2 linked regions of the Rubinisphaera italica genome follow. Each later gene encodes a partner of the first gene's protein in a complex. Links are inferred from orthologs where the notes say so. Each region holds a gene or a part of one and is shown on either strand. Other genes may lie near its edges. The genes, in order: hisH and hisF.

Region 1 (14,981 bases):
CGTCATTCGTCGAATAAATCAGCATAAGGATTATCTGGGACACATTCACACCGCTGGCAATCCTGGTCGTGGCGAATTGGATAATACTCAGGAGATCAATTACCCGCCAATCATGCAGGCATTGCTGGACGTGGGCTACAACGGTTATGTCGGACAGGAATATATCCCGACACGTGATGCCTTAACCGGATTGCAGGAAGCCGTCGCTTTGTGTGACGTTTAAGGCTTTACAAACAGACGTGATAAAGTCCAGAAGACTGGAGCCGACGTGGAGATTCCTATGAGCGCAGGTGGAGAAAATCTCGTCCTGTTTCCGACAATTGCCCATCAACACAAGGCCTCAGGGACTTGGTCTGCTGACGTTCATGGCTGGTGCTTTGATGGAGCTGACGATTTTCATTTTCAAAGGACGGCGGCCTCATTTTTGAGACGGGCCTTGAAAATCGACCGGAATCAACCCGATCCTCCTTTCTTTCGGGAACGGGCGGGTGGTTTTGTCGTTGAAAATCGCAAAAAAGTGGTGATTGAAGTCGCTTATGATCGGACGAACTTACTGGCAGTCAAGACAAAGCGAAACGGTCATTTCCAGACGAAAATTAACCTCACCATAAGTGACGACTCCCCGATGGCAACGACCACGTTTGGGGCAAAAAAAGTCTCTCTGACGGCTATCCGCAAAGATTGTCAGATTGATCAGGTGGGAGGATGCTATCTGATTCCCGATCAGGGGCTATCCATCATTTCCGATATCGATGATACAATCAAATTTTCAAATGTTGGCAATCGCGAAGAGTTACTCGCCAATACATTTTTGCGACCATTTCGTCCCATCGAAGGGATGCCTGAATTATTCAACCATCTGGCTGCTCCTGAGAGAAGTTTTCATTACATTTCCGCGACACCCTGGCAGATGGTTCGATCAGTCTCGCAGTTTTTGAGTGAACACAACTTTCCGGAAGGTTCGGTTCATTTACGCAAGTTCGCTTTGAAGGATGTAACGTTTCTCAAAAAGATCTTTCCGGCTTACAAGAAGAAACGAAAAGTCGTTGAAGACATGATGTTCCGATTTCCCAATCGACGGTTTTTACTATTTGGAGATACCGGTGAAAAAGATCCTGAAATTTACGGAGATATTGCACGGCGATTTCCGGATCAGACACTCGGAATTTGTCTACGGAATGTCAGCCCGGATCTGCCTGGATCAATTCGCTTTCGTAAGGCTTTTACGAACGTTTCGCCTCGAAAGTGGATCATTTTTGAAGATGTTTTACGACTCGAGTCTCAGTTTCTTCCTGAGATGTTAGGCACCTACCAAAATCAGATTGACAACAATTAACCCTATTTAATCACGCATGACGAAATTCAACGTTAGCGTGTTACAGTTTATCAAGATTGAGTTGTCAGCAAAATCAGCAGAACTCTTGTCAAATCCATGTTCAACTTGTAGAAATCGAGTTGACAAGTCAGGCAAAGTCACTCAATATAAGTGCTCGTTGATGTTCATGTGGTTAGAGCTTCACGACTCGATCGAGTCAAATATTTTCCTGATCGATCTTCTCGATTACTGTTTCAATGTTGCTCTTGACTGTCATCATTCGCATAGAAGTGTTATTATTTTTCCGTGGTCATTTGCAGGTCTTACCAGATGGCATTTCCCATCAGTTGTTGGTACTTCCAGTTAAACCCTCGTTATTTGTCATTGTTATCGTGATGGTCAGCACAGACGTTGAGCGTCCGATGAATTATAGGTTCGTTACCTTAATCGTGTTAGGAAAGTGAATATGGCAACAAGCCGACGCATTGATGTCGAAGAAGTCGGTGAGGTAACAATTGCTACCTTTGTCGATAAAAAGATTCTCGATGAGAACAACATCCAACAAATCGGTAGCCAGTTATTTGCCCTGGTGGAAGAAGATGGTCGGAAACGGATCGTCCTTGACTTCTCAAATGTAGAGTACCTCTCCAGTGCTGCACTTGGAAAGTTGATCACTATGGACAAAAAAGTCAAAGCCAGTGGAGGCAAGCTTCGATTGTGCTCCATTCGGCCAGATATTTATGAAGTCTTTGCGATCACAAAACTCAATAAGCTTTTTGATATTAAAGACACCCAGGAAGATGCCTTGCAGGGTTTCTAAAATCGTATTCAATTTCTGATTGAATGTTATTGAAAAGAATTCAACCATCAGTTCATTTTGAAACAGTCAGAATTCAAAGCAGGTTGAAGCATAGAAACCTGAAGTTCTCCCATTCAGGAACGGTTGCTATTTTGAAATGACCGGATGGTATTGTTTCAGTTCTGGAATCATGGCTGGGACAACAGGGTTGATGAGATTCTTTGAGTCTTACGGGGAAATGAATTAAAATTCATGTGACTCGTACTGTTTTTACGTGAGCTTTTCTTCCTGGATAGCGTTTGACGCGTTATGTGGTGCAATGATTTTTGCCGAACGATTCGACGAATATTTCGATGAAACGATCCCCAGCGAAACTGCTCGCGGGCAGGAGGTGCAGGAACGTATTGTTGCATTGATGGAAAAGTATGAATTCACAATGCGAGATGTCTTCAGTACGCGACTCGCTTTGGAAGAAGGAATCATCAATGCGATCAAGCATGGCAATCGGATGGATGCTTCAAAGTCCGTCAAAATACAGTGGGGAATCAGTTCTGAATTAGTAAAGGTTATAATTGCTGACGAGGGGGAGGGCTTTGAACCGGAAGACGTCCCCGATCCCACTGATGATGAAAATTTAGAGCGGCCTTGTGGGCGTGGAATTATGCTCATGCGCGCGTTTATGGACACTATCGAGTACAACGAAGTCGGAAATGTCCTCACGATTGAAAAGAAAAAAAGTTCGGAAGAGTCAACAGAATAATTAGTTCTTAAGTTCCTGTGAGTTCGTCAGTACCAGTGGGGACTGAAGAGTCGTGAAAATTTGTATTGGGCATTTCCCGAGGAAATTCAAGGCACTATTATTAATTAGTGCATCATCCATCATCATGAATGAACTGCGGCATAGTCTTTGTCTGAAGTTCACTTAATGTATCGATATTCTCAATTCTTATTAAATCTAATATCTCATTCGAGAGACTCAAAATAAGCTTCCAATATGCCTGAAATCAGCGTAATCTGAATTCAGAGTGATTCGATTCTGTTGAGTTGACAACGCAATTCCGCGGGCTGGGAATGTGCTTACTTATGCCTCCTACTAACCTTTCAAATTCTTCCAACACAAAATCCGGAAGTGCTGTTATCCCGAGTGACGAAGCTGCGGCTCTCGATGTACAGGATCAGATTATCGAATTGCTCGAATCCTTTTCCTTTTCAGATCGAGATCTATTTAGCATACGTCTGGCGTTAGCCGAAGCGATAACGAATGCAATTCGTCATGGTAACCGGATGGATCCATCTAAAACGGTAACCTTTAAATGGGCAGTTACAGCCCAGCGAATTTCGGTCAACATTACCGATGAAGGCACAGGATTCGATCCTGCATCGCTCATTGATCCTACTGAAGAAGAGAATCTGGAACGTCCCGGTGGACGGGGCGTCTTATTGATTCGAAATTTTATGGACGAAGTGATCTACAACGCGCAAGGCAACTCCCTGACAATGATCAAACAGATGAGCGTCTCGGAATAAAGACGTTCTTTTATACTTCTATCAGGCCAGGAGATTACTTCGTATCGATGGCCGGAAAACGAAAGACTTCCGAGTTCGTGTGCTGCTCGTAAAAGAGTTGCTCGATTCGCTTGACGACCTCTGGATGTTCAGCAGCAACATCCCTGCTCTCTGAGGGATCGCTTTCCAGGTTATAAAGTTCTGTTTTCAATTCCGCATTTTTCTTAAGCAGGTTCTGGCGAATCCCTTTCCAAGGCCCCATCCGGACGGCCTGTTGACCGCTGTAAGCCGCAAATTCCCAATACAGGAATTCGTGCTCGATTTGATGATCTGCATCTCCAAGTAGAGTCGGAGTCATGCTGATGCCATCAATTGTCTTTGGAGGTTTTGTCCCAGTCAAATCGGCGATAGTTGGTAAAAAGTCCCAGGAAGCCGAGATGAGATCGGTGGTTGTTCCAGCGGGAATTTTTCCCGGCCAGCGAGCAACCAGCGGGACACGGATCCCACCCTCATAAAGACTTCCTTTTAGGCCACTGAACCCGTTGGCTGACCCAAAGAAATCCGAATCAGAACCTCCCAGTCTGTCGTAAGTCGGTCCGTTATCTGAAGTGAACATCACAACGGTGTTCTCATCCAGTTCTAATTCTTCGAGCAGAGTCATGATTTTTCCAATATCACGATCCATATGGGTAATCATGGCTGCATATCCTGCTCGGGGATACGGATGTTTCAAGTAACCTTTATGAACGTAATCCTCTTCGGGGATAACGTCTTTGTACTCTGCCAGGGATTCCTCTGTGACTTGAATCGAAAGGTGCGGAATTGCAAACGGGAGATATAAAAAGAAAGGGCGTTTCTGGTTTTCGCGAATAAATTCCAGTGCAACTTTGGTGAATTGATCCTGAGAGTAAGTCTCTCCATTGAGGGTCCGATCATTCCCCGGCTGAATTTCTTTGACATCATTCCGCCACAGAAATTTGGGGTAATGATTGTGGGCGTGTCGCTGGCAATTGAAGCCATAAAAGAGATCAAAACCCTGCTTATTGGGATCTCCGCTGGTTCCGAAATGTCCCAATCCCCATTTCCCAATGGCAGCCGTGGCATACTCTTTCTGCTTGAGCATCTCGGCAATTGTCACCTCAGCAGCAGGAATCGGATTTTGACCAGGAAATTCCCAGCCATATTTTGCTCGTAATTCTTCAGGAAGTTTAGGATCACCGTTGTTTCGAACCCAGGCATGTCCGGGATGTTTTCCTGTTAGTAAACAACAACGAGACGGAGCACAGACCGCGTTTCCCGCATAAAAATTCGTGAACTTCATTCCCTCAGCTGCCAGTTTGTCGATATGAGGCGTCTTAATCCATTTCTGACCGTAACAGCCGAGTTCCTGATAACCGAGGTCATCGGCCATAATCAAAACAATATTCGGCTGACTGGACTGTTCAGCAAAAAGAAAATGCGAGGAGAGCGTTTGGGATAGGAATGCCACAACTGTCAGGCACATGATAAACAGAACTTGACAAGAATTGACTTGAGTGTGAGTGAAGCTGGACTCATTCTCGATCATTGATTGCATGTTAAATCCTTATCAGTCTGATATTTTGATGAAATGTTCAGGATTGGGTTGTAAGCATCGATTGTCTTGGCAATAAGAGCTCAGGTCAATTCTCAACCACCGATCGAACAATATTTGCCACTGATCGAACAATATTTGCCACTGATCGAACAATATTTGATTGTAACTTGGCTCGATCAATGCTAATCATGCTGGTCTGTGCACAATTATTTAATGCATCACACTGAACTGAATGAAGTTTTGAGAACCCTTACGAGTCAGCTGAGCAGTTCTGTCTGATTGAGATCTCTCTCACATGCGAGTATCATTCAAAAGCAAAAACGGTCTTCAGTCGAATTCGATTGTGCACAATCTAGAATTCTGGAACTGTCGCATGAACACTGCCAATGTTAAATAGTACACCATGATTGTTTCTTTAATCGGATATCGAGGCTGCGGCAAGAGTTCACTTGCTCCATTGATCGCTGAACGTCTGCATTGGCGAGCAGTTGATTCCGATCGTCTCATTGAAGAACAGGCGGGCTGCACAATTGCCGACATCTTCAAGAGCCACGGAGAACCCGAATTTCGTAAAATTGAAGCTGAAATTCTGGCACAATTGTTTAATGAGGATCAACTCGTGATCGCAACGGGAGGCGGTGCGATACTCAATTCTCAAACCTGCGAACTGATGCGACACGCTGGCCCTGTTTTCTGGTTATCTGCTCCGACTGAGGAACTGATCCGCAGGCTCACGCAGGATGTATCTACCACAGAAACTCGTCCCGCATTGACCGATTTGAAATTTGAAGAAGAAATTCGCACCGTACTACAGAATCGTATTCCTGTTTATCAGGCCGTAAGTGACTTTGAAGTTTCGACAGCGGGACGCACACTGACTGATCTGGTTGATGACATTCTTCAGCTGATTCAGGGATGGACTCCACAAAGCCGAACTGCCATCAAGGAACATACCTCCTGATGTTGCCAGCTTCTTATTTGATCACATGCGGCATCCTCTTCATTGCGGGCTTATTTCTGGGCCGGTTTTTAAATCGCTGCATTCATCGTCTACCTGATGAATTTTATGTCTTCCCGGCCTGGAAGAAAGTATTCCGTCAGGAAAAGCGTCTGGGACAATATCCTCAGACGCGCTGGTATCATATTTTACCGGTCATTGGTACTTCTCAGATTGTGGGACGATCTCCTTATAGTGGACGACGCATCCGCAGACGTGAACCATGGCTCGAACTGCTCAACGGCTTTCTGGTTGTACTGACATTTCTCTGCATGATTCCACCGGAACAGTGGGGTGGTGCAGAGCATGCCACAGTTGTCAGTTCCTATTGGGCCAAGCCGATTTTTGATTGGAAGACGTTATCGCCATTATTTGTCTGGGGACGGTTTCTGTATTTCCTCTTCCTGGTGGAAACACTTTTCGTTGCCACATTTATCGATTTCGATCTGTGGATTATTCCGGATGGCTCCACCTTTCCAGCCATGATTGTCGGATTCCTGGGACAGTTTTTGGGGGTCGGTTTTTTTCTGGTTCCGATCTGGCTTCAAGATCCCAGTATGGTTGAGTTTTCTCAGCAACTCTTCCCTATGTTGAGTTGGTGGCCGGTTACGGGAATTATGCCTCAGTGGGTTCACTACAATCATCACTGGCATGCGCTGGCGGTCTCTACAGCTGGATTTATTGTTGGGGGCGGAATCGTTTGGTCAGTTCGGATTATTGGTCATTTTGTCCTGAAGCGTGAAGCGATGGGCTTTGGCGATGTCATTCTCATGGCGATGATCGGCAGTTTCATCGGCTGGCAGCCGGTTGTGGTTGTCTTCTTTCTGGCTCCGGTGATGGCCTTATGTGTGATTGCTGTCGTGACAATCCTTCGTACGTTATCACTGGCAAATTTTCCCAAGGAATTGCCTTACGGACCCTACCTGTCACTGGCGACTCTCGTGGTCATATTTGGCTGGAATACCCTCTGGCCTGGCTTGATTCGTATTTTCGCAGTTGGTCCGCTGCTCATTGCATTTGCTGCTATGATGCTCGTTTTTCTAGTGGTCACACTCTGGTTACTTCAAATCCTGAAACGACTGATTGGGATTCCTGAGTGGGAAGAAGAGGAAGGCGGATGGCGATCAGCCGACCAGCTACACTACCACATGGGCAGCAAGATCGATCCTCAAAACGATCAATGGTCTCATAAGAACTGGTCGGGATTATCGACCAGTCGAGGGAAATTCCATGAACAGAACTGGCGGGGGCCGTGTCGTTAAAAGAGTCAGATGGCCTCAGTATGACCTGCGAAAATAATTTACTAAGACAATATAATTATGATTCACATTATCGATTACGGAATGGGCAACTTGAGATCGGTTGCCAAAGGGTTTGAACGCGTTGGGGTTGAGACAAAAATCTGCACGACACCTGCAGAAATCGAAAATGTCGACCGGCTCGTTCTGCCCGGCGTTGGTGCCTTCCGGGATGCGATGCAGCATCTGCGAGAACTCGGTTTTATCGAACCGTTGCTCAAACACATCGAAGCCGATCGTCCCTTACTGGGGATTTGCCTCGGTTTGCAACTCCTGTTTGATCGCAGTTACGAAGATGGCAACTATGAGGGTCTCGGCGTATTGCCTGGCGAAGTTGTTCGTTTCAAAAAAAGTAAGACGCTGAAAATTCCTCACATGGGATGGAATCAGTTGAATGATATCCAGGAAAATAATCCTCTATTAAAAGACATCCCTGCCGAGGCCTGGTTTTACTTTGTGCACAGCTATCACGTTGTTCCAGAGAATAAAGGGGTGATTGCCGCATGCACTGAGCATGGCGAAAACGTGGTCGCCATGATACGTCGGGGCAATCTGCATGCCGCTCAGTTCCATCCGGAAAAAAGCCAGGAACACGGCTTGCAAATCCTGAAGAATTTCTCAGAGTTGTAATTCAAAACGGTAGGTCAGGAATTGCCTGAACTACTTCTAAAATTAATTTTTTCATTTATCACAGATCATAAAAGACATCACACATGGAACTTATTCCCGCGATCGATTTACGAGGAGGCCGTTGCGTCCGTTTGCGTCAGGGCGATTACAATCAGGAAACGATCTTCAACGACGATCCCGTTGCGGTCGCAAAACTGTGGGCAGAGCAGGGAGCCACGCGAATTCATCTCGTCGATCTGGATGGGGCCAAAGCAGGAGCAGTTCAGAATCGTGAAGTTATCAAAAGCATTGTAGCTGCTGTCGATGTGCCCTGTCAGTTAGGAGGGGGATTACGAACCCTGGAAACGATTGAAGATATTCTGAATAACGTCGGCATTGACCGTGCCATCATTGGAACACAGGCATTGAAGGAACCCGAATGGTTTCACCAGATGATTGAACGATTTCCCGGTCACATGGCGCTGGGGCTGGATGCGAAAGATTCGATGGTGGCGACTGCTGGCTGGCTTGATGTTTCGCAAACATCGGCCATTGATCTGGCAAAGCAGTTCGAAGGGACCGAACTGGCGGCCATCATTTATACGAACATCGCCAACGATGGCATGATGCAGGGAATTGATCCGGGAACGCTCAACGATTTCAGAGAACTGGCTCAGTTCAAGATTCCAATCGTCGCCTCAGGTGGTGTGACTACGATCAAAGATATTGATAATCTGCTCGAAATTGAAAAAGAATCTCCTTACGTCTCAGCTGCGATTATCGGTCGAGCGTTGTACGAAGGAACGATCTCGCTGCCGGAAGCATTGGAGCGGATTGGTGAAAATTGACTATGGTTTATAATCGTATCTAATTTCATAAACGCCTTTGCACCCTGTTATGCAAAGGCGTTTTTTAAGTCTGGTCCAATGTTTTCCGCACTTTTATTTTTCGAATTCGATTGGGTAATTATTGGCTACGCTTTTGATCTGAATACATAAAAAATCAAAGTATTTCCAATTCTCAATGGTTACATACTTTTCATTTTAACTGGACACCACATAATCAATATGTGAACAATTCTGGGCCATCTTCACATTGACACCCTTTCTGCACATGGTCATCTAAAAAAGGAAACTTCCAATGAGATCTCTGCTCCTGTCTCTCACGTGTCTGCTGACACTTTCTGCAATCACAGTTTCAGGAGACGAACCTGAAAAATCCACTCCACAAGATCTCGTGCGGCAACAATTAAGTGAGTATCTGACAGCATTCAACGATGAAGATTCCAAAAAAATTGCCAGCTTGTGGTCACAAAATAGTGTTTTTACAAATCTCTCTACTGGAGAAAAAACAGAAGGTCGCGAGCAAATTATTTCTGATCTGAAACAATTCTTTGCAGACAATGAAAATGCATTACTAACTGCAGAAACTTCCAGCTTTAAACAACTTGGTGAGAGTGTAATTCAAGTTACTGGTAACACCCGTTTGCAACTCAATGATGGAACTGTGGAATCAACTAACTTCGAAGTTCTATTTACGAAAGAAAACAAGAACTGGAAAATTGCATCGATCACAGAATCTGCACAGGTAGCTGCTTCAGCCAAAGAGAGCTTGAAACAACTCGACTGGCTGGTAGGAACCTGGCAGGACGATTCCGATCAGGTGATTGCGACGACTTCCTGCAAGTGGTCTGCCACCGAGGTTTTTCTGCTGCGTACATTTGTTATTGAAACAGAAGACGGGACCTCTCAGGGAACAGAAGTGATTGGATGGGACCCGCAGTTTCAGCAAATTCGATCCTGGTCGTTCTTTTCAGACGGCACGTTCGGCTCGGGGTTCTGGTCGAAAAATGGAGACAGCTGGGTGATAAAAAGTGTTCACACACTTCCAACAGGTCAACTTGCAGAAAGCATTCGCGAACTCAGCGAGATCACAGAGGAATCGCTTCAAGTCACCTTGACAAGTTCCTCGATTGATGGAGAACTTCAGCCTTCACGTGAACCAGTCAGAGTGCGTCGTGTTCCCAAAGCCACAACAAAAACTGTTGAAGGAGGACAGGAATAATGAGACATTTCTTACTCATTAAATACTGTGCAGTATTGATGTCCTGCTCGTTGATCTCAGCAGATATTTCTCAGGCAGGATTTGGTGGCCGAGGTGGTGGTGGCGGCGGTGGATTTCGAGGCGGTGGAGGTGGCGGAGGAATCAGTCGTCCGAGTGGAGGTGGTGGGGCTCGTCCCAGTGGTAATATCTCCCGGCCGAATATCAGTGCTCCCAAGCCGAATATTTCTAAACTGAATATTCAGAGACCATCACAGCCGATTTCTCGACCTTCAATTCCTTCGGCTCCTAGTTCACGACCAAACATCAGTCGACCGAGTGGAGGTTTGAAACCATCGACGCTGCCCGGCAACATCCCGAGTAGTCGTCCTTCAATGCCGAACATTCAAAAACCGAATATTCAACGTCCAAACACAAGCATTCCTAATTTTCCGAACCGTCCTTCGACTTTACCTTCCATGCCTGGAAATCGTCCGAGCACACTTCCCGGCAATCTTCCAAATGCTGGAAATAATCGACCTTCGTTGCCCGGAAATGGAAACAGACCTGCTTTACCTGGGAATGGAAATCGTCCGACCTTACCCGGAAATGGCAATCGTCCAAATTTACCTGGCAATATTCCTAATCCCGGAAATCGTCCCAGTGGCGTTGGACCTCGTCCGACTCCCGGAGGATTAGGTGATTTTCTCGGAATGGATAAACCACTCAAGCCACAAACATTGCCGGGAAATATACCGAATCGGCCAGGTGGAGGCGATAACCGTCCTGGAAATATTACCCAATTGCCGAACCGACGACCAGGTAATGGAAATCGTCCGGGCAATGGAAACCGCCCAGACTGGGTGAATAAACCGGGGTCGAATAACAATATCATCAATAACAAACCGAGTTGGGTGAATATCGATAACAGCACGAATGTGAATATTAACAACCGCTGGTCGAAATCCATCTATCGTCCTGGCCGTCCGACGACTCTTCCCGCGACGACAAGGCCATACTGGAATAATTGGGGAAATAATGTTCGCCATCATTGGAATCATGGCCACTATGATAACTGTTTTAATAATCGCTGGTGGTCGAACCACTATCATGGAGTTGCCGGTTGGCATTACTGCAATCACTACGACAGGTATCCCTGGAATTACTGGTGGAGGCGACCTGCATGGGGGGCATACAGCACGTGGTTTGTCTGGGCCAATCGATATCCTCAGGTCTGGCAGCAGCCCGTTTATTATGACTATGGCAGCGGCGGGAATGTTGTCTATCAGGACAACAATGTTTATATCGATGGACAACAGGTCGCAACCGCCGATGATTTTGCGATGTCGGCTGCTGAGCTGGCTACGGTCGCTCCACCAGCCAATCAAGAAGCTGCAGATCAGGACGCGGATTGGATGCCACTCGGGACGTTCGCACTTTCAACTGGGCAAAATGATACTGATCCTTCTCGGGTCGTACAGTTAGCGGTCGATCGTAACGGGATTATCAGTGGCACGCTTTACAATACGCAAACCGATCAGACTCAAACCATTCAGGGGCAGGTCGATGAGCAAACCCAGCGTGTTGCCTTCCGCATCGGAGAGAGCGAAACCATTGTCGCAGAGACAGGACTTTATAACCTGACTCAGGACGAAGTTCCTCTGCTGGTCCACTTTGGAACTGAGAAAGTCGAGAACTACTTACTGATTCGACTGGATGAACCCGCTGATGGAGACACAGCTCAATAACTGATTGAACTGCACATTGATATGATCATCAAAAAGGACACTGCTGGCGAATCGGCAGTGTCCTTTTGATATTTAACTGACCTTGTCGTGCATTGGTCCAATTATAGATTAGACCATTTTCAAATGGTATCTGCTGTCGCATGGACACCAAATGTCCTCATAACCCTGTTTTTGCTCCTGCTGAACACTGCAGGTATTTTTTGAATCTGCTCTTGTGTTAATAGATACGATTCATGTGAGAACTACTCTGTAATTTGGACTTTGGAGTTCGTGGAATCGATAGGACTTTTGCCTATCGCTAAGGCGAAAATACCGGGCGTTCTCAGTCCCAATGCAATCCACACGAGGACACCAATAATGATCGGCATGAAAAATGGATCACCGATGCGAACATGAGTTGCCGTCGCTCCACCAAGATATCCCGTTAACAGTATCGCTCCCACAAAACTGGTTTGTGGGATCAAAAACAATAGCGTGACAACAACCTCAACAACTCCGATGGCCTTAATGACATCCATCGGATAGCCAAGTTTGTCCATCATCTCAGCTTTACCTTCCCATTCGGTAAACTTTCCGCTGGCACTTAGTCCGATCAGCATGACAGCCAGAAGTCCACTCAGTATCCAGCCTGCAATTTTACGTTTTGGAGAGATCGCCATTTTATATCCTCAGGAGTTATTGTTGTGTTTGTTGGGGTGAAGGAAGCAGATCGGGCAAGTTGAAGACTTCTATTACAGGTCGGATTTCAGTGGTTCCGCAACGAGAGCCAGGGATTTGAGCCACGATCGCAATGGCGGCTTCGCGATCTTTCACATCGATCAGAAAGTAACCACCGAGTTGTACTTTGGTTTCTACATAAGGCCCGTCGGAAACAATCTGCTGACCGTTTCTGACTTGAACACAAGTCGCGGTCTTTGCAGCGTGTAGTTGAGCCGCACCCAGATATTGCTGTTTTGTGGGCAGTTTATGACACAACTGGACCAATTCCTCAAGAGCCACCTCAAATCGTCCGGTCGAAACCAGTCAGGAAACCGGATTGTGAGGAATGCCTGACTCGGACCATTGTTTCAAAGCAGCCGCTAATGCTTCGTGAATCTCTTCTTCAGCCAGATCAAAATCTCGAACGAGCTTTGCAAGTGTCGCGAAGATGCGACGGGACTCTGTTTGATAGAGATCTTCAATCTGTTTTCATGCTCAAATGGAGGATCAGCACTCATTACAGATTCCGTATCGCTATTTTCGAATCGGTGAAATGGCTGTCCGCAGAGATTCTTTCATCGTTTTCATTGGAGCTTTTTGACCCGTAAAGCATTCGTACTGAGCGGCTGCCTGTTGCACGAACATCTCCAGCCCGCTTCCCACAAAACAATTTCTCTGTTTTGCATATTTGATGAGCAATGTGTTTTCAGGATTATAAATCGTATCGAAGACAACCATGCCCTCTTTCATCCAGTTCTGCTCGAATGGCGATTCATTCATATTCGGGAACATGCCAATGGGAGTACAGTTGATGAGAACATCGGGAGTTTGTGACCCCCGATTTTCCCACGTGCAATACTGACATTTCAACTGCTCGGAAAGCTCTTTCGCTTTGGCCTTGGTCCGTCCTGCAATCGTCAACTGGCCACCACCACTCACAACGCCCAGTCCAATCGCTCTTGCCACGCCACCGGATCCCAGTATAAGAACCTTGCGGTTATTGAATCCTCCTTCTGGCCAGCCTGCCTTCTTACACGCTTCACGCAATGTCGTCATTGCGGCTTCCAGATCCGTATTGGCTGCAAACCAGATGCCACGATTGTTTCGATACAATGTGTTCGTTGCTCCAATCGTTTTGACTTCTTCATCGACATGATCGACCGCTTGCATCGCCCGCTGTTTGTGGGGAATGGTCACACTGTATCCTTCGACATTGATGCGTCGCAATGCTTTTAAAGACTCCTCAAAATGCTGTTCAGAAATGCGGAACGGAACATAGACAGCATCGATTCCCTGATCAGCGAACGCATCGTTGTGAATTCTGGGGCTGTAACTGTGTGCAATGGGATCGCCGAGGACGCCGTAAACTTTTGTCGTCTCCTTGATTTCATGATGACGATAAAGTTGGATCATGTCTCGATAGGAAATTTGCCCCGGAGCCAGTTCCCGCTCGCTGCTGAAACTGGCATAGGTGAAGGGGGATCCGTACTTCCCACACAAAATACGCGTGAACAGCCCGAATTCGCCCATACAAAATCCAACCGTCGGCTTCTTGGCAGAGGCGACCAGTTCCAGCATTCGCACGCCATCGGCCGGGCTGTTTGCCATCGTGACAATCTTCACGACATCCGCATCCTGATCGATCAGGCTCTCGTAAATATCAGATAATGTATCTGGAGTTTCCTCGAAATTGTGATAACTCACCAGACGTTTTGTTTTCCCGTAACGCGGCACTGATTTTGCGATATCAACTTCCAGATCGACAAAATCGACGCCATCGACAATGGCAGAACGCAAAAGCATCATGCGTTCCTGTTCGGATCCTTTCCATTTTCCCCGATCCTCCGCGCGCCGACAGGTAATCACAGTCGGCGTAGGACGATCTTTCAAGAGGGGGGAGATATCGGAAACATGCTTCAACCAGTCCAGCCGAAGTTCAACCAACTGAGCACCAGCCTTCGCCAACGCTTCATGTTCTGCACGCATCATTTTTAAACGGGTGCGACCAATACTGACACAAATCATTGAGTTTCAGCCTGAAAATATGAGAGGTAATTCCGAGTAACTTATATGGTAATCAGGCACAGACTGATCGACACACTTAAACTGGATCGGATTTCAAAGTCGACAATCCGATATTATGAAAGATTAAAACCACAGAGACACAGAGGTCACAGAGATTTTTAGTTAGTTCGATCTGAAATGATTAAAACACTCGGAGTTTGAATAAGCATTCATATTCAAAATTTCTCAGTGTTCTCTGTGGTGCAAACATTCAAGACCCGTATTAAAAAATGAAGAATGCAACTAATTGACCAGATTAAAATAACCCATTTGAATCTTGATTATCAATTTCGAATCGCAAAATCTCAAGTCGATTTCGTTAAGCGTTGC
Region 2 (14,947 bases), 1.2 Mb from region 1 along the record:
TACCGATCGTATTAGTCGAGACGGTGAGAATCGAGAAGAATCCCTCCTCAATCCGGATTTCAGCTCATCATAAATGTCCAATAAAAAAGACAGGCTGTTGGCCTGTCATGCTTAATCTCGAACCCAAGGGGAGACTTGGGAGCATGTTGCATATTTTGTCGAAAAACCACCCGTGCCCTAACTGGCACGGGGCGTCTGAACGGACTGATTATGCGGCTCGTGCCTGAACCGATTGCAACGATTCGAGAATCCGATCAAAATCGTTCTGGTTGGCAAAGTGCAGGACGACCTGGCCGGAGTCGGCGGTCTTCAGTTTCAATTCGACTTTCACGCCGAAGCTGTTGCGGAGTTGTTCTTCGATCGATTTGAGGTGATTGTTCAACTCGGGCTTGGACGGTTTGTCGTCCGGCTTCGTCATGGGAACCGTATCTGGCTTGCCCAGAAGTTCCTTGACGGCGGCTTCGGTTTTGCGAACCGAGAGTTGCTCTTTCTGGATGCGGTCGCACAGTTCGAGTTGCTGTTGTTCGTCTTTGAGAGACAGAATCGCGCGGGCATGTCCGGCGGTCAGTTTCTGTTCCTGGAGTGCATTCTTGATTGGCACGGGCAGGTCGAGCAGTCGGAGAGTGTTGGCGACAGCCGAGCGGCTCATACTCAATTGCTTGCCAAGTTCTTCGACTGAGCTTTCGAAGTGATCGATATAATCTCGGAACGCCTGAGCCTTCTCGAGGTCATTGAGATCTTTCCGTTTCAGGTTTTCTTCAAAGGAAAATTCGCAGGCGATCTTATCGATGACATCCACAACACGGCAGGGGATATTCTGCAACCCCGCCTGACGAGCGGCCAGCCAGCGACGTTCGCCAGCAATCAATTCGTAGTTATCACCATACTCACGAACCAGGACCGGCTGAAGAATGCCGTGCTTGCCGACACTGCTGGCCAGTTCGTCCAGCTCGCTTTTCTCGAAATGCTTTCGAGGCTGTTTCGGATTCCTCTGAATCCGATCGAGTGGCAGGTCGGTAATCGTACCGGCTTCGCTAACCGTCGGAGCAGAGTCTGAATTTTGATAAGGCTCATTCGAAGGACCACCTCCACCGAGCAGAGCATCGAGTCCACGTCCGAGTCGGCGTTTCGGAACCACCTGCTGTTGAGGGGCCTCGCCCTGATCCTGATACTCTGGATTGTGTCCCTCGTGAGACTGAACATGATCCATCGAAGAATTGTTTTGATCGAATACGTTATTTTGATCCATCGCTTCAAACCTACCGCTAGTGGCGAAAAAAAGGACGGCGAGCTCCTGTTAAACTACCGATTGGCCGGACTCTAAATTGAGGCTCGAATTCTGACAAGAGCACTCGTCGTTTTGTCATGTTGACAATTTCTCTGCCGTTTCACGTGAAACGGCAGAGAGGTTAGAGATTAGTGATGAGAGGTGAGAGTGAGGTTTCTTCAATACCTTTCCGAGGGCACGCCCAGAACTCACATTTTATTTCCAGATGATTTGTGCCAGAGAACGCCTATCAATCACTTCGACATGTGTTAGTCTGAAGGGAAAGAAACCCACTTGATGCATCAGTGACAAACCGCTCGCCTCGTCAGTATTCCAATAAATTTCATGGCATTAAATGATCACTCCTACATTGATTGCATTACTGATCGCCGGACTGGCGACCGGCCTGATCTGGGTTTGCTGTTCGCGGCTGGAAGTGCTCAGCGAGCAACTTTCGGTTCACTATGATTTACCCGATGTGGTGCGCGGCGGAGTGGTCACTGCAATCGCTTCCAGCTTTCCGGAACTCTCGAGTGTTGTCATTTCGACGGCCTGGCACGGGGAGTTCGAACTGGGAGTAGCCGCCATAATCGGCTCGGCGATTTTCAACATCCTGGTGATTCCCGGCGTCTGCACGCTCGCTTCACGAAAGCTCGAAGCAGATCGGGATATCGTTTTTAAGGAGATGCTTTTCTACCTTCTGGCGATCGCCGTCTTCTCGTTGACTCTTGCCTGTGGAGTCGTTTTTCAACCAAGCGAAGAAGCGTCCCATTCGGGATACGTCAGTCGGAGTCTGGCCCTGATTCCGTTATTCACGTATCTGTTTTATCTCTATATTCAATGGCAGGACTCGCAGGATTCGAGTCCAGAAAAGCCCACCACAGAACCTGCCAATATTAAACGAGACTGGGGACTGCTGGCTGTCTGCCTGATTTTTCTCGCCCTAGGAGTCGAACTTCTGGTTCGCTCTGCCATCCGTCTGGGCGAGATTTTTGAGACACCAAGCTTTCTGTGGGGTCTGACAATTATCGCTGCGGGGTCTAGTCTGCCCGATTTATTCATCAGTCTGAAGACGAGCAGAGAAGGGGAGGATACGACTTCGCTCGCCAATGTGCTCGGCAGCAATACGTTCGATTTGCTGGTCGCGGTTCCGATTGGAGTCTTGATTGCGGGAGCATCGCTCTTTAATTTCGGTCGCTCGGCACCTCTGTTGGGTTGCCTGGCTGGGAGCACTTTGCTCGTGTTTGTGCTGATGCGAAACCAGATGAACCTACGCAGGCGAGATGCACTCATTATGCTCGGAGCCTATGGAATGTTCGTTGGTTGGCTGATTCTGGAGTCGATTGGAATGATCAATCTATTGCGATGAAACTCTCCAACATCTGTTAGGAAAGGCTTCCAGCCTGTCTGAAACCTTGTCGATTTCGTCAGGCACTGCCTGACCTACACCTGTTGGATAGGTTTAATTGAGAAAGAACCTACCGGGTGGCTGGGGTCACACCGAAGCGGAGTCCCCAGGCGTGTTGGTTCACTTCAAAGCCACCTCCATTCATGCTTGCCCTGCTGCGCGATGCAAGCATGGTACCGGCATACTTCTTACAGGAACCCACTGGTCACTGGCCCCTCGACACTGGCCCTTTTTCCGCGAACTTATTAGCATCCCCTGTGTCTCTCAGACAGGCACTAAAAAAATCCAAAAAGATTCTCGTGAGATCGGATTGACCCGCATGGGGGAAGTGCCTAGAATTCGCGAACACCTCGGGGTGTAGCTCAGCTTGGCTAGAGCGCCTGCTTTGGGAGCAGGAAGTCGCACGTTCGAATCGTGTCACCCCGACTCCCGTCAAGAGGACGGATCAACATAAATAAGAGCGGTTTCCACCATTGGAGATCGCTCTTATTTTATGCGCTGGCGAGGGTGGCTGGGGTCTTAGCGCAGCTCCCCCCAACTCCAAATCAGTTTTATTAGCCAGCCCAAAAATATTTGACTCCCTCATTTACCGACCTATGTTTCAGGTAATCAACACGAAAACACCGCTCGGCTCTTCGCGAGTTCGAGCTTGATATCAGCGCGGCGAGAGATGCTGGGAGCATTGAGGGGACTCGCCGTGCTGTTTTTTTATAGTGAATAGTTGCTAGTTATTAGTTAATAGTTCTGGAATTCCACTCGAAACGCACATATCGCAGAATTTGATTTTCGAGGTCGTTTCTGAATCAATTCCTGCAAAACTACTAATTACTATTCACTATTCACTAACGACTACCCTTGACCTCCCCGGAAAATTGATCACAGTTTCACGTGAAACAATTACGATTTTCCAACGAGGTTGCGATGAGAATTGGGATATTTGGGGGGACGTTCGATCCCGTGCATCTGGGGCATTTGATCCTGGCGGAGACCTGTCTGGTCGAGTGTCAGTTGGATCAAATCCGCTTTCTGCCCACGTTTTGTTCGCCACATAAGACGAACGAAAAGACGACCTCTGCCAAGCAACGGCAGTATATGCTCGACTTTGCGACCGCTGGAATCCCGGAATTTGTGGTCGATTCTCGCGAAATCAAGAAGGGCGAAGTCTGTTATTCAGTCGACACGCTGACCGAACTCCGAGCCGAATTCCCAGATGACGAACTCTTTTTTCTCATCGGAGCCGACTCACTCAACGACTTTCCAACTTGGCGAGATCCCGAGAAAATCGCTGAACTGGCCACCATCGCGGCTGTCAATCGGGGCCAGATGAGCGAAGCGGAGATCGATGAGATGTGCCTGCAACTGCCGGATTCCGTGAGAAAATCGGTGCAGATCATTCAAATGCCGGGCATAGAAATCTCCGCCAGTATGATGCGGGATCGAGCTTCGAAAAATCTCTCTATCCGTTTCCTTACACCCAGACCGGTTGAGCGGTATATTACAGAGCAGAAGTTGTATCAGATTTCTGCAGAGTAAATAGTCACCGAGTGGCGGGGGCGCCTCGAAGAGAACCCCCCGAATTTTAACGTCCGGGGGCTTCCGCTAAGCGGAGCGCCCCCGCCACCCAGTCTGATTTCTCGAACACAATTCCTTTTCTAACCGCTCCTGAATTGATTATGCGAAACAAAATCACTCAAATCCTGAACCTGCTGACATTCATTTTTCTGATCGGAATTGTTCCGTCAACCGCCTGGGCGCACCCCGGTCACGGTCAGCCGGAAACTCAATCAACCATTTGGCACTACCTATCTGAGCCGATGCACATCGCCCCGGCACTGGGTGTGATCGCCATGGCGATCTGGATGGTTGTTCGATTTTTCGCAACAAATTCCGACAAAAATCAACACTAAGACATACGTTGGAATCAGTTGGATTTCCCGATTTCCGCCCACCTTGCGTGGATGTTTCGGGCAAAGCGTGGTAAAACGCAATCGGTTCACGTACGAAATATGGGTTCATTGCAAGTCAGGCATTACTGGCTTCAGCAATTCTAGACCCCTCAACAATAAACCCTCAACATTCAACAAATCATAAAGAGGTCACGATCATGGGATTGGCAATTTCTGGAGTTTTCGCACGTCAAATTTTGGATAGCCGTGGAAATCCAACCGTTGAGGTCGACATCGAACTCGAAGATGGCACCCTCGGCCGGGCCGCTGTTCCAAGTGGAGCCAGTACCGGAACTCACGAAGCCTGCGAATTGCGGGATGGCGACAAATCAGTTTATCTCGGCAAGAGCGTTTTGAATGCCGTCCAGAATGTGAACGGCGAAATTGCCGATCTGCTTTACGATATGGATGTGACCGAACAGGTTGCTCTTGATAAAGCAATGATCGATGCCGACGGCACCGAAAACAAATCTCGACTGGGAGCTAATGCGATTCTGGCTTGCTCAATGGCTGCCGCTCACGCTGCCGCCCGATCTTGCGAATTGCCATTGTTCCGCTACATCGGCGGACCAGCCGCGACTGTTCTGCCAGCTCCAATGATGAACATCATTAACGGTGGCGAACACGCCAACAACGGAATCGGCATCCAGGAATTCATGGTCATGCCTCTCGGCTTCTCCTGCTTTTCGGACGCTTTGCGAGCCGGTGCAGAAATTTTCCACGCTCTGAAAAAAGTCCTCGCCGACAAAGGGATGAGCACTGCCGTTGGTGATGAAGGGGGCTTTGCTCCAGACCTGCCGAACTCTCAGGAAGCGATTGAAGTCATTTTGACCGCCATCGAAAAGGCCGGATACAAGCCGGGCGAGCAGATCAAAATCGCTCTCGACTGTGCCGCTTCTGAATTTTATGACGACAAGAAGAAGCAATACAACCTCGAAGGCACCTCTTACGACTCCGCAGGATTCGTCGAATTGCTGGCCAGTTGGGTCAACAAATATCCAATTTGCTCGGTCGAAGATGGCTGCGGCGAAGATGATTGGGATGGCTGGAAGCAGCTGACCGAAGCTGTCGGCGACAAATGTCAGCTTGTCGGCGACGACCTGTTCGTAACCAATTCCAAGAGATTGCAACGCGGAATTGATGAGAACATCGCCAACAGTATCCTCGTCAAAGTGAACCAGATCGGCACCCTGACCGAAACCATCGAAGCGGTCAACCTGGCTTATCGCAACAAATACACAGCGGTCATGAGCCATCGTTCCGGCGAAACCGAAGACACAACCATCGCCGATTTGGCCGTCGCACTGGGAACTGGACAGATCAAAACCGGTTCTGCCAGCCGAACAGACCGGATCGCGAAGTACAATCAGTTACTGCGAATCGAAGAAATCCTGGGTCATACCGCTCAGTACGGTGGCACGATTTCGTAGGTGATTTGAATAGAAAATCGGGTAGCCCAGATAGCTCCGCTATCTGGGTGGACGAAGTCCACAAGAGGCCTTCAGTTTGATGTTGAGTTAATCCAGAACTTCGTGCGGGGCTACCCACGATTCGAAAAAGATATTCGCATGACTGTATCAATTGATACATCAAGCAGCACTAATTCAGTTTAGTGCTGCTTTTTTTGCGCCACGAATCACATATTCAGAGATCATTAACTAGATTCTCAAATTGTAATTCGTGTACAAACTTGACTGAGTTGTATACAAACGATACCTTCCTCGCGTTGTATAAATCAGTGTTAATTTGGGGGGTTCTCATGTCAATCCGTATGGAATGCAAGCATTGCTTTCGACCTCTTAAGGCGAAAGATTCGGCGGCTGGAAAGAAAATACAATGTCCCGGATGCGATACAATCCTCAAAGTCCCGCGGCCTCGTCGACGCAAAAATGAAGAGGATGAATTCGCCGACGCACTGAACTCTATCGATAGTCACAAGGACTATGCTCCGATCTCCGATGAGTTGCCTCCTGCTCGACGCTCCCGCGGGAAATCCAGTTCGAAAAAATCCAGGGATTATGGTGCTCCTGTATCATCTCAACTCGCCTCTCTGGTAATTGGGGGGTTTATGTTATTTGAATTAGTCATCTATGTGATCCGCCGCAATCTGGGAGCGTGATTCAACATTAATAAGAAAACAGAGAACCAAGATGAATGACTGTATGCTGCTTTTCGCTCAGGCAAAGCCCATCAACCTAGCCCTAATATTCGGCATCTTATTATTTGTACTGGCATTGTTTGCTCTGGTGACGCTTCCAATTTGGACCATTATTCTTCGAGCGTCGCTGAAGTGGTTTGCGGGTTTGGATGTCGGCTTTGGTCATGCCTATGGCGTTTCTTTTATATTGATCTTGATTTCTACGATCCAACAGATCTTATTCCGTCTGGCGTTATACGGTAGTATGCCACAAAGAGGAGAGCCAGATATCAGTGGATTGATTGGCTTTCCGATCATATTTTGCCTCCAATCATTGTTAATTGGAGCCCAGTTTGAGCTTTCATTTCTTCGAGCCTGCCTGGTGGAATTAGGAATTTTTCTGGTCTGTCTAGTTATTGCGATTGTCATCACCGCAGTCGTTTTGATCTTCTCTCTGGTGGCTATGTAGTTCAATTTCTGATCGGGTGGGCAAAACATTTGTTGCAAAAAATAAGTCATCGTAAGAAGGCATTTATTGAGTCTGTGATCCATGTTTTAAACGTGTTCCCAGCGTGCCACGGCTCTGTGAGCCGTGCAAAATGCGGGTGGAGTGGAAGCAAACACGGCTCGATGAGTGTGACACAATTTAATGTACTTCGACCATTGAATATGATTGAGAAGCGAAATTTCAAAAAGCGTCGTGCGTACAACGATCCTCGGCATGCTCACTTTCTCACTTTTTCATGCTGGAAAAGAATGCCTTTGCTTAATAAAGATCGATCCAGAAATTGGGTGATCGATGCCATTTCGCAAATGAGAATAAACTTGGATGTTTCGATTCTGGCATATGTGATAATGCCTGAACATGTCCATCTACTTGTCTATCCCAACAATGATCACTATGAAATCAGACGGATATTGGCAGCACTCAAATCACCTGTTTCCAGAAACGCCAAGAAATATTTAGTTGAGAACTGTGAGACAGGCTGGCTAAACTGCCTTACAACTTATCATGGAGCACGTGAGGTTTTTCGATTCTGGCAACCTGGGGGCGGGTTTGATGAAAATCTTTTCGAAAGTAAATCCATTGAAAATGTCATCGATTACATTCATGCGAATCCTGTTCGAAGAGAATTAGTCTCTCATCCTTCTGATTGGAAATGGTCAAGTGCGCGTCATTATTTTGGAGAGGAGAATTCTGTTCTCCAAGTTGATAAGATTGATTTTTCATAAAATTGATTTTGTGAATGTGAGAAATACTTGGTAGTGGATTCACCCGCATTTCGCACGGCTCACAGAGCCGTGGCACACCTGCATTTGCGATTGAATTGAATTCCAGCTCAGTGTGATTAGTACTATAGTTTATTGGGAGCAATGGATCCTTAATAAATTTCGATCCTCAAACTGAAGCCTCTTTTTGACTTCGTCCACCCAGATAGCGGAGCTATCTGGGTTACCCGAGTTTCTTTTTCTCTCTGCCACAAAGGTATCGAATCTCTAATAGATCATCGATTCGATTTTACACTCACCACTCACCTCTAATCCCTCACCTCTACCATGCTAGCAAAACGAATTATTCCCTGTCTTGATGTCCATGCCGGTCGCGTTGTGAAAGGTGTGAATTTTCTTAACCTTCAGGACGCTGGCGACCCTGTTGAAATCGCTTCCCGTTATGAAGCTGAGGGGGCCGACGAGCTCGTTTTTCTGGATATCACCGCTAGCCATGAGCAGCGGGAGATTATTTTGGATGTGGTCAAACGGACCTCGGAAGTCATTTTCATGCCGTTGACGGTGGGTGGTGGCATTCGCACTTTGGACGATATTCGGACTTTGCTCAACTCGGGATGTGATAAAGTTTCGATCAACTCGGCTGCGGTGAACGATCCCGATTTTATTCGTGAGGCTGCTTTGCGGTTTGGAAGTCAGTGCATCGTTGTGAACATCGATCCGAAACGCATCTATAAAGATGGCCAGGAATTCTGGGATGTGCATATCAATGGAGGTCGCAAGCCGACGGGATTGGAAGCGGTTGCCTGGGCGAAGCAGGTTGAAAAACTTGGAGCAGGAGAGATTGTACTGACCTCGATGGATGCCGACGGAACAAAAGATGGCTTCGATATTGAAATCACCTCAGCTGTTTCGGAAGCAGTTAATATCCCGGTTGTGGCTAGTGGCGGATGTGGATCTCCCGAGCATATGCGGGTCGCATTGACTGAAGGCAAAGCCGACGCGGCTCTGGCAGCCAGCATTTTTCACTACGGCGAATACACGATTGATGAAGCAAAATCGTATCTGGCTGAGCATAGTGTTGTTGTGAGGCAGGTTACGAAGACTTAGTTTCACGTGAAACGGGTTGGAGTGGCCAGTGTCGAGAGGCTAGAGGCCAGTGTGATATTTGGGTGGCACGTCCAAGAACGCAGTGATGGGCGTGGCGATTCAATCAGCTGAAATTAAACACACATACAAGCACGAAGCGCAAGCGAGTGTGTCACAAAAACAAAGATCAATTACACACTCGCTTGCGCTTCGTGCTTGTCAATTCAAAATCATTTCGCGTGGGGGTGTGCTTTTTCGTAAGTATCGCGAAGTCGGGCGGCGCTGACGTGAGTGTAGATTTGGGTTGTCGTCAGGCTTTTGTGGCCGAGTAATTCCTGGACACTGCGTAAATCGGCACCGCCATCGAGCAGGTGGGTGGCGAAACTGTGACGCAAAGTATGCGGCGAAGTCTTGTCGGACAAGCCGGTTTGCTTGAGATATTTTTCGATCATGCGACCAATACTGCGCGTCGTCAGTCGGCAGCCGAACTTGTTGAGGAAGAGAGCCTGCTGGTCATCTGCAGTGGACCTGGGGCCATTTTCCCGGACATCGAGCCAGCGTGATAATGCTTTATCGGCGTAACTTCCAATCGGTGCAATACGTTCCTTTTTGCCTTTTCCACGGACACGAATGATGTTGGCATCGCGGTCCCAGTCGCCGATATTCAGGGAAACCAATTCGGCAACACGGAGGCCAGCAGTGTAAAGAGTTTCGAGAATTGCTCGATCTCTTAGCCCGGCTGCTTCATTGGCAGGAGGGGCTTCAAGGAGTGCGGCGACTTCGCGTGAGTTCAAATAGTGCGGAAGTTTTCTTCCAACTCGGGGTGTTCTCAAGGCTTTGGCGGGATTGGAAGAACACATCTGTTCGCGGCAGCAGTAGCGAAACAGACTGCGCAGACAGGCCAGACGGCGAGCGATTGTCGTGCGCTGATAGCCACATTCGTGCAGGTAGGTGAGATATCCGCGCAGGCAAGGGATATCGGCTTCAGCTGGTCTGGGGACAGAGCCGAGGCGATCCTGGCAGTAATCGAGAAAGGATGCGAAATCTTCGGCGTAAGATTTCCGTGTCAATTCGGAGGCATTCCGCTCGACGCGCAGGTATCTCAGAAAACCATCGAAGGCTGCTTCCATAATGAACTCTTGGAGTCGTTAAACAGAAACGACAATCGAGCCATCCTTAGCCTGCGATGATCGAGATTAAGTTGAAGTACAGACATTCCTGTCTGTGGAAAATGGGTGCTGGGTTACGCTACGCTCACTCAACCTACTGGAGATCTTAATTGAGAACAGGTCAAAGGATCGTGACAATACCCGTGCCATCACTGGCACGGCTCGCCTGCTTATGATGTCCTAAAATTTAGGAGTTATTCGCATTTAACTCGATGGCACGGTGCGTCAGGACGCACCCTACGGATTTTAATTATGCGGATTTGCGGTAGAAGGATTCTGATTGAGTTGTGTCTTTCAGCTTATCGCGGCGGAGGGCACGGACGCGTTGGCTCATGACGGCAGCATCGTACCACGAAAAATTCAGGTCCGGGTCGGCGGCGTTTCTGCCTAATGTCTGCAGCAGTTCATCATGGCTGGATTCATCGTAGAGGAAGATGTATCGGTGACCATCTTTGACAAGTGCCAATACATTAATTTCTTCCCCCATCCCTGGTACCCCCCGCTCGAAATTGTGCTCGCGCGATTCCGCTGGAATCTTTTCCAGTCGTCAAAACTGTCCCTGTGATGACGAAAGGGTATCGCGAAATTATGTTCTCAGGTGTTTAACCATTCACATGGCTTCTGCAGTCGCATGAGCAACAAAACACAATCAACATTGTGTTTGCTCCTGCGGATCGTTGCAGAGACATTTGAATTCGATCAATAATCCTGTCCGTAACTCTTATCGGACATGATTCCGCCATCCTGAAGAACTTTTCGAGCAACCGGTATAAGCTACCAAAAGAGATTAGAGGGGAGAGATTAGAGGTTAGAGTTGTTATTCACTAACGCCCAACGCCTACTTATATTTTCTCGACGTAAACACGAATCGTTTACGGGCTTCGCCGCCGTGGAGTTGGAGCATTTCGAGAATCATGCGGTGCATGCAGAAGCGGATGAAATCTTCACTGCGATGCAAATGTCCTGTCCAACCGCCGCTGCGTTGATCGCCACTCAGTTCGAGATAGTTTCTCAGGCTGGCCGTGAAATCGGCGTCGGCTCCATCGAACACTCTGGTGTAGGACATGTAGGGTTGTGAGGAGCCATAGGCGAAGGGATCTTCGTAGACTTCTATTTCCTGATGCATTTCTGGAGCCAGATATTTCTCCATCTCGTCAGGTGGCATCGCCTGTGGTCTTAATGCAGCCACTTGAGAGGGAGACTCGAACCCTGGTCCGATATGAACGGGCAGGCTGAGAGGCGGGTTCTGTTCATAAATGAGCTGCAAGGCTTTTTGCAGGGCGCGATCCCACTCGGCCTGGAGGGGATCGATTTCGCCATCGGCATTCTGGGCACGGATTTCCGTTTTGTTTCTGAAAGGATTGAGTTGTGCAGTCGAACAAGATTTCTCTTTCCATGCCTTCTTGAGCCGTCGACTCCATGACGAAGACTCGGCTTCCGCCTCTCGGCATTCCAGTTCGATTTTCTTACGCATCTGTGGATCGACTGCAATGCCGGGCTGAAATTCGGGGATACCGGGAGTGTACCAGGAAATCTGTAATCCAAGACGCGGGGGATAATAGGGCGTATATTCGGTGATGGCTCCAAAGCAGATGCTGTCAGCATCGAGAATTTCGACCAGTTTGAGCATGTCCTCGGGCGAGTCGAGATTGATTTGGTGTTCGGCCATCGCCGTTTCGACAACGCCAATAGGAATCACTTGAAAACCAGGCGTTTTTTGAAGTTCGGTGAAGTAAGCTTCCGCAAACCGACGCCCGTCGACGCTACGTTCGGGAGAGAGATTGACGAAGGGGGCGATGGCAATCCGAGAGAGATTGGGGGCAGGATTGGAAACGCCAACCTGTACAATGGCACAGCCAGAGAATCCGCTCAGGAGTCCAGAGATGATCAGAATGAGAATCCGCGTCTGAGGACGCATGGCCGTTTCCCCTGTTAAGCAACTTTACAAAGTGGTTCTCTTCTCCTTTGAAAGGAACCGACAATGTCCGCGCCGCTGTCCATTGGTTATGATCGTCATAACCGTTACAGAAACTTTAATCGGAATAGATTGCCCAGTCTCACAAGGAGCTGGCTACAGGATCAAATCATGTCATTTACCATTCGGCCAGTAAATCCTGAAGATTGTGAGACAATTCTTTCTCTGATTCGTGAATTAGCGGTCTACGAAAAGATGCTCGATGAAGTGGTGGCGACACCAGAAATGATTCGTGAATCATTATTCGGAGATCGCCCTGACGCAGAATGTCTGCTGGCTGAAGTGGATGGTGATTGTGTGGGGTTCGCACTCTACTTTTTTAACTATTCCACATTTTTGGGGCGACAGGGTTTGTATCTGGAAGATCTGTTTGTGCAGCCTGAATTCCGGAAGCAGGGAATTGGGAAAGCATTATTTAAGAAGGTTGCTGAAGTCGCCGTCGAAAGAAATTGCGGCAGGATGGAATGGTCGGTATTGGATTGGAATGAGCCATCAATTGAGTTTTACAAATCGATGGGAGCGGAAGCGATGGAGGAGTGGACGGTTTATCGTTTGACAGGTGAGAGACTTAAATCAATCAATAAAATTGATTCTGTCTAATGTATTCGGGGTGGTGGGGACGCTCTCATAAGAAGTAAAATGAAGCCTCAGCCTGTACGGGTCAACCCGAGTTGATCGCCGAAGCGTTCCAGTACGCGGCGTTTGAGAGGGGCGAAGTCGGGCTCATCGATCGTGCCGGCCTGGACCATTCTCGAAGCAGCCCGGCTGGTTTCGAGCAGGATTTTTTCGTCGCGGGAAAAGTCGGTTACGCGGAATGGTTGACTGCCGTGCTGTTCAGTGCCGAGAACGTTGCCTGGGCCACGCAGGGCGAAGTCGGCTTCGGCGATTTCGAATCCATTGTTCGAGCGTTCGACCGCCTGGAGACGTTGCAGAGAGTCCTCATTTGCGGCTTTGCTGAAGAGAAAGCAAAAGCCACGGAAAGAACCTCGACCGATGCGTCCGCGTAACTGGTGGAGTTGAGAGAGGCCAAATTGCTGGGCGTCCTGAATGATCATCAATGTGGCATTGGGAACATCAACGCCAACTTCAACAACAGTGGTGGCCACGATGGCATCGAGTTGACGATCACGGAAGCGTGACATCACCATCTGCTGCTCGGCTCGGTCCATCTGGCCGTGAATCAACCCGAGTTGAAAGTCGCGGAGCTGGTTTTGTTGTAATTCTTTGAAGATTTGCAATGCTCCTGCGGGAGCTTCGGGGTCGGGGGAATCGATGTAGGGGCAGACGATGTATGCCTGTCGGCCCTCATTGAGTTTCTCGACGACAAACTGCCAGGCTTTCGCTTCGACTTTGGGAGTCTGGACGAGGGAGGTGACAATCGGCTGACGACCGGGAGGCAGGTCGGTCATTGTGGAGAGGTCGAGATCTCCATATTGTGTGAGGCAGAGGCTGCGGGGGATGGGAGTGGCGGTCATGACGAGGACGTGGGGGACTGTGTCTCGGGCTTGAAAACGTCCACGTTGCACGACGCCGAATTTGTGTTGTTCATCGATGACGGCCAACCCGAGTTGATGATATTTGACATCGTTCTGAATGACGGCTTGAGTTCCGAAGATCATTTGCATTTCGCCGGTCGCGATTTTGGCGAGTCGATCACGACGCTCAGCTGGTTTCAGGCTCCCTGTCAATAAACAGCGTTTCACGCGACTGTGCAGCAATGCTTCATGAATTGTGTTCCAGTGCTGTTGAGCGAGTAGTTCGGTTGGAGCCATCAATACAGCCTGGTAACCAGCAGCAACCGTGGCGAGCATGGCATACAGTGCGACAACTGTTTTTCCGGCTCCGACATCGGCCTGTAAGAGGCGGTGCATCGGTCGAGATTCTTTGAGGTCGTCGACGATTTCAGAGATGGCCTGCTCCTGGCCATCGGTGAATGTGAAATCGAAGAGTCGTCTGATACGCGCGTTGATCTTTGGTGTAACAATAATTTCAGGAGATCGTTCAGTGGTTTGGCGGAGACGTCTGCGGAGAGCCATGCCGATTTGGAAGTCGAGTTGTTCATCGAAGACGAGTCGTCTGCGGGCGGCGTAGAAATCTTCGACGGTTGGTGGGCGATGAAGATTTGAAATGGCCTCTTCTAAATGCGGCAGTTTGTAGTGTTTGCGTAGTCGTTCGGGGAGATCGTCTGCCAGTGTCCCTTTGACGAATTCGAGAGCTGTCCTAATGTAACCTCGTAAAATGTCGAGCGTGATGCCTTCTGTCAGCCGATATTTTGTGAGGACTTCGCCGCGGGAGTTTTCGTCGTCTTCTTCGAGCCATTGCATGCGGGGATGAGACATTTCCCAGCGGTTATCGCGAAACTTGGGCTTGGCAGACCAGAGCAGAAAACGATCGGACTGAAGTTGCCGTAGCATCCAGGGTTGATTAAACCAGGTCGCGCGGACGAGACCATCGTCAACGCGCATCACAGCTGCCGTCATGGTACGACCGCGGGAAATGGCTCGAGAATCGGAATCGATAATCTGACCACGGATAGTATGGATGCGATCGTCGGTCAATTCGTTAACGAGCGAGAGCTGAGAGAGATCGACAATGTCGCGGGGGATGAGCCAGAGGAGGTCGCGGACGGTTTCGACATCGAGATTTTTGAGCAGTTTTGCACGATGCGGACCGACCCCCTCGAGAAACCGGATGGGAGTTTCGAGGGGTTCGGTTTCCGGGAGATCGGA

What was found.
Region 2: the proteins of hisH (region 1) and hisF are in contact, whole or in part, in a crystal structure (PDB 6RU0), measured with the Thermotoga maritima proteins. The link is inferred for Rubinisphaera italica from one-to-one orthologs. Residues at the interface, in WP_004080484.1 of Thermotoga maritima: Asn15, Arg18, Arg22, Arg117, Leu118, Pro119, His120, Met121, Gly122, Trp123, Asn124, Asn134, Gly135, Tyr136, Tyr138, Val140, Tyr158, Glu180, Lys181, Ser182, Ser183, Lys184, Ile185; in WP_004080486.1 of Thermotoga maritima: Met1, Leu2, Ala3, Arg5, Ser40, Glu41, Asp45, Glu46, Ala70, Glu71, Ile73, Asp74, Ile75, Pro76, Phe77, Asp98, Lys99, Ser122, Gln123, Glu161, Thr195, Leu196, Asn247, Arg249, Glu251.

The regions. Positions count from the first base shown.
Region 1 is NZ_SJPG01000001.1:1,177,100-1,192,080, forward strand. What follows is about bases 6,481-9,316. They hold hisH (imidazole glycerol phosphate synthase subunit HisH), read left to right. Parts: upstream 6,481-7,512; coding sequence 7,513-8,121; downstream 8,122-9,316. Other genes in these bases: Pan54_RS04555 (prepilin peptidase), read left to right, coding at 6,481-7,455; hisA (1-(5-phosphoribosyl)-5-[(5-phosphoribosylamino)methylideneamino]imidazole-4-carboxamide isomerase), read left to right, coding at 8,205-8,948; Pan54_RS04570 (YybH family protein), read left to right, coding at 9,241-9,316. In the rest of the region: Pan54_RS04520 (hydroxypyruvate isomerase family protein), read left to right, coding at 1-223; Pan54_RS04525 (phosphatidate phosphatase App1 family protein), read left to right, coding at 281-1,336; Pan54_RS04530 (STAS domain-containing protein), read left to right, coding at 1,782-2,135; Pan54_RS04535 (ATP-binding protein), read left to right, coding at 2,434-2,874; Pan54_RS04540 (ATP-binding protein), read left to right, coding at 3,198-3,641; Pan54_RS04545 (arylsulfatase), read right to left, coding at 3,676-5,187; Pan54_RS04550 (shikimate kinase), read left to right, coding at 5,600-6,157; more of Pan54_RS04555, read left to right, coding at 6,157-6,480; more of Pan54_RS04570, read left to right, coding at 9,317-10,164; Pan54_RS04580 (hypothetical protein), read left to right, coding at 10,164-11,888; Pan54_RS04585 (DoxX family protein), read right to left, coding at 12,131-12,547; Pan54_RS04590 (YciI family protein), read right to left, coding at 12,564-12,887; aroE (shikimate dehydrogenase), read right to left, coding at 13,122-14,612. UniProt on the Escherichia coli protein: IGPS catalyzes the conversion of PRFAR and glutamine to IGP, AICAR and glutamate. The HisH subunit catalyzes the hydrolysis of glutamine to glutamate and ammonia as part of the synthesis of IGP and AICAR.
Region 2 is NZ_SJPG01000001.1:14,436-29,382, reverse strand. What follows is about bases 7,404-10,205. They hold hisF (imidazole glycerol phosphate synthase subunit HisF), read left to right. Parts: upstream 7,404-8,315; coding sequence 8,316-9,095; downstream 9,096-10,205. Other genes in these bases: xerC (tyrosine recombinase XerC), read right to left, coding at 9,305-10,204; Pan54_RS00095 (REP-associated tyrosine transposase), read left to right, coding at 7,404-7,991. Also shown: Pan54_RS00135 (ParB/RepB/Spo0J family partition protein), read right to left, coding at 209-1,249; Pan54_RS00130 (sodium:calcium antiporter), read left to right, coding at 1,623-2,636; nadD (nicotinate-nucleotide adenylyltransferase), read left to right, coding at 3,597-4,208; Pan54_RS00115 (hypothetical protein), read left to right, coding at 4,349-4,582; eno (phosphopyruvate hydratase), read left to right, coding at 4,780-6,051; Pan54_RS00105 (hypothetical protein), read left to right, coding at 6,381-6,740; Pan54_RS00100 (hypothetical protein), read left to right, coding at 6,772-7,227; more of Pan54_RS00095, read left to right, coding at 7,389-7,403; Pan54_RS00080 (hypothetical protein), read right to left, coding at 10,494-10,730; Pan54_RS00075 (hypothetical protein), read right to left, coding at 11,082-12,161; Pan54_RS00070 (GNAT family N-acetyltransferase), read left to right, coding at 12,330-12,818; ATP-dependent DNA helicase RecG, read right to left, coding at 12,866-14,947.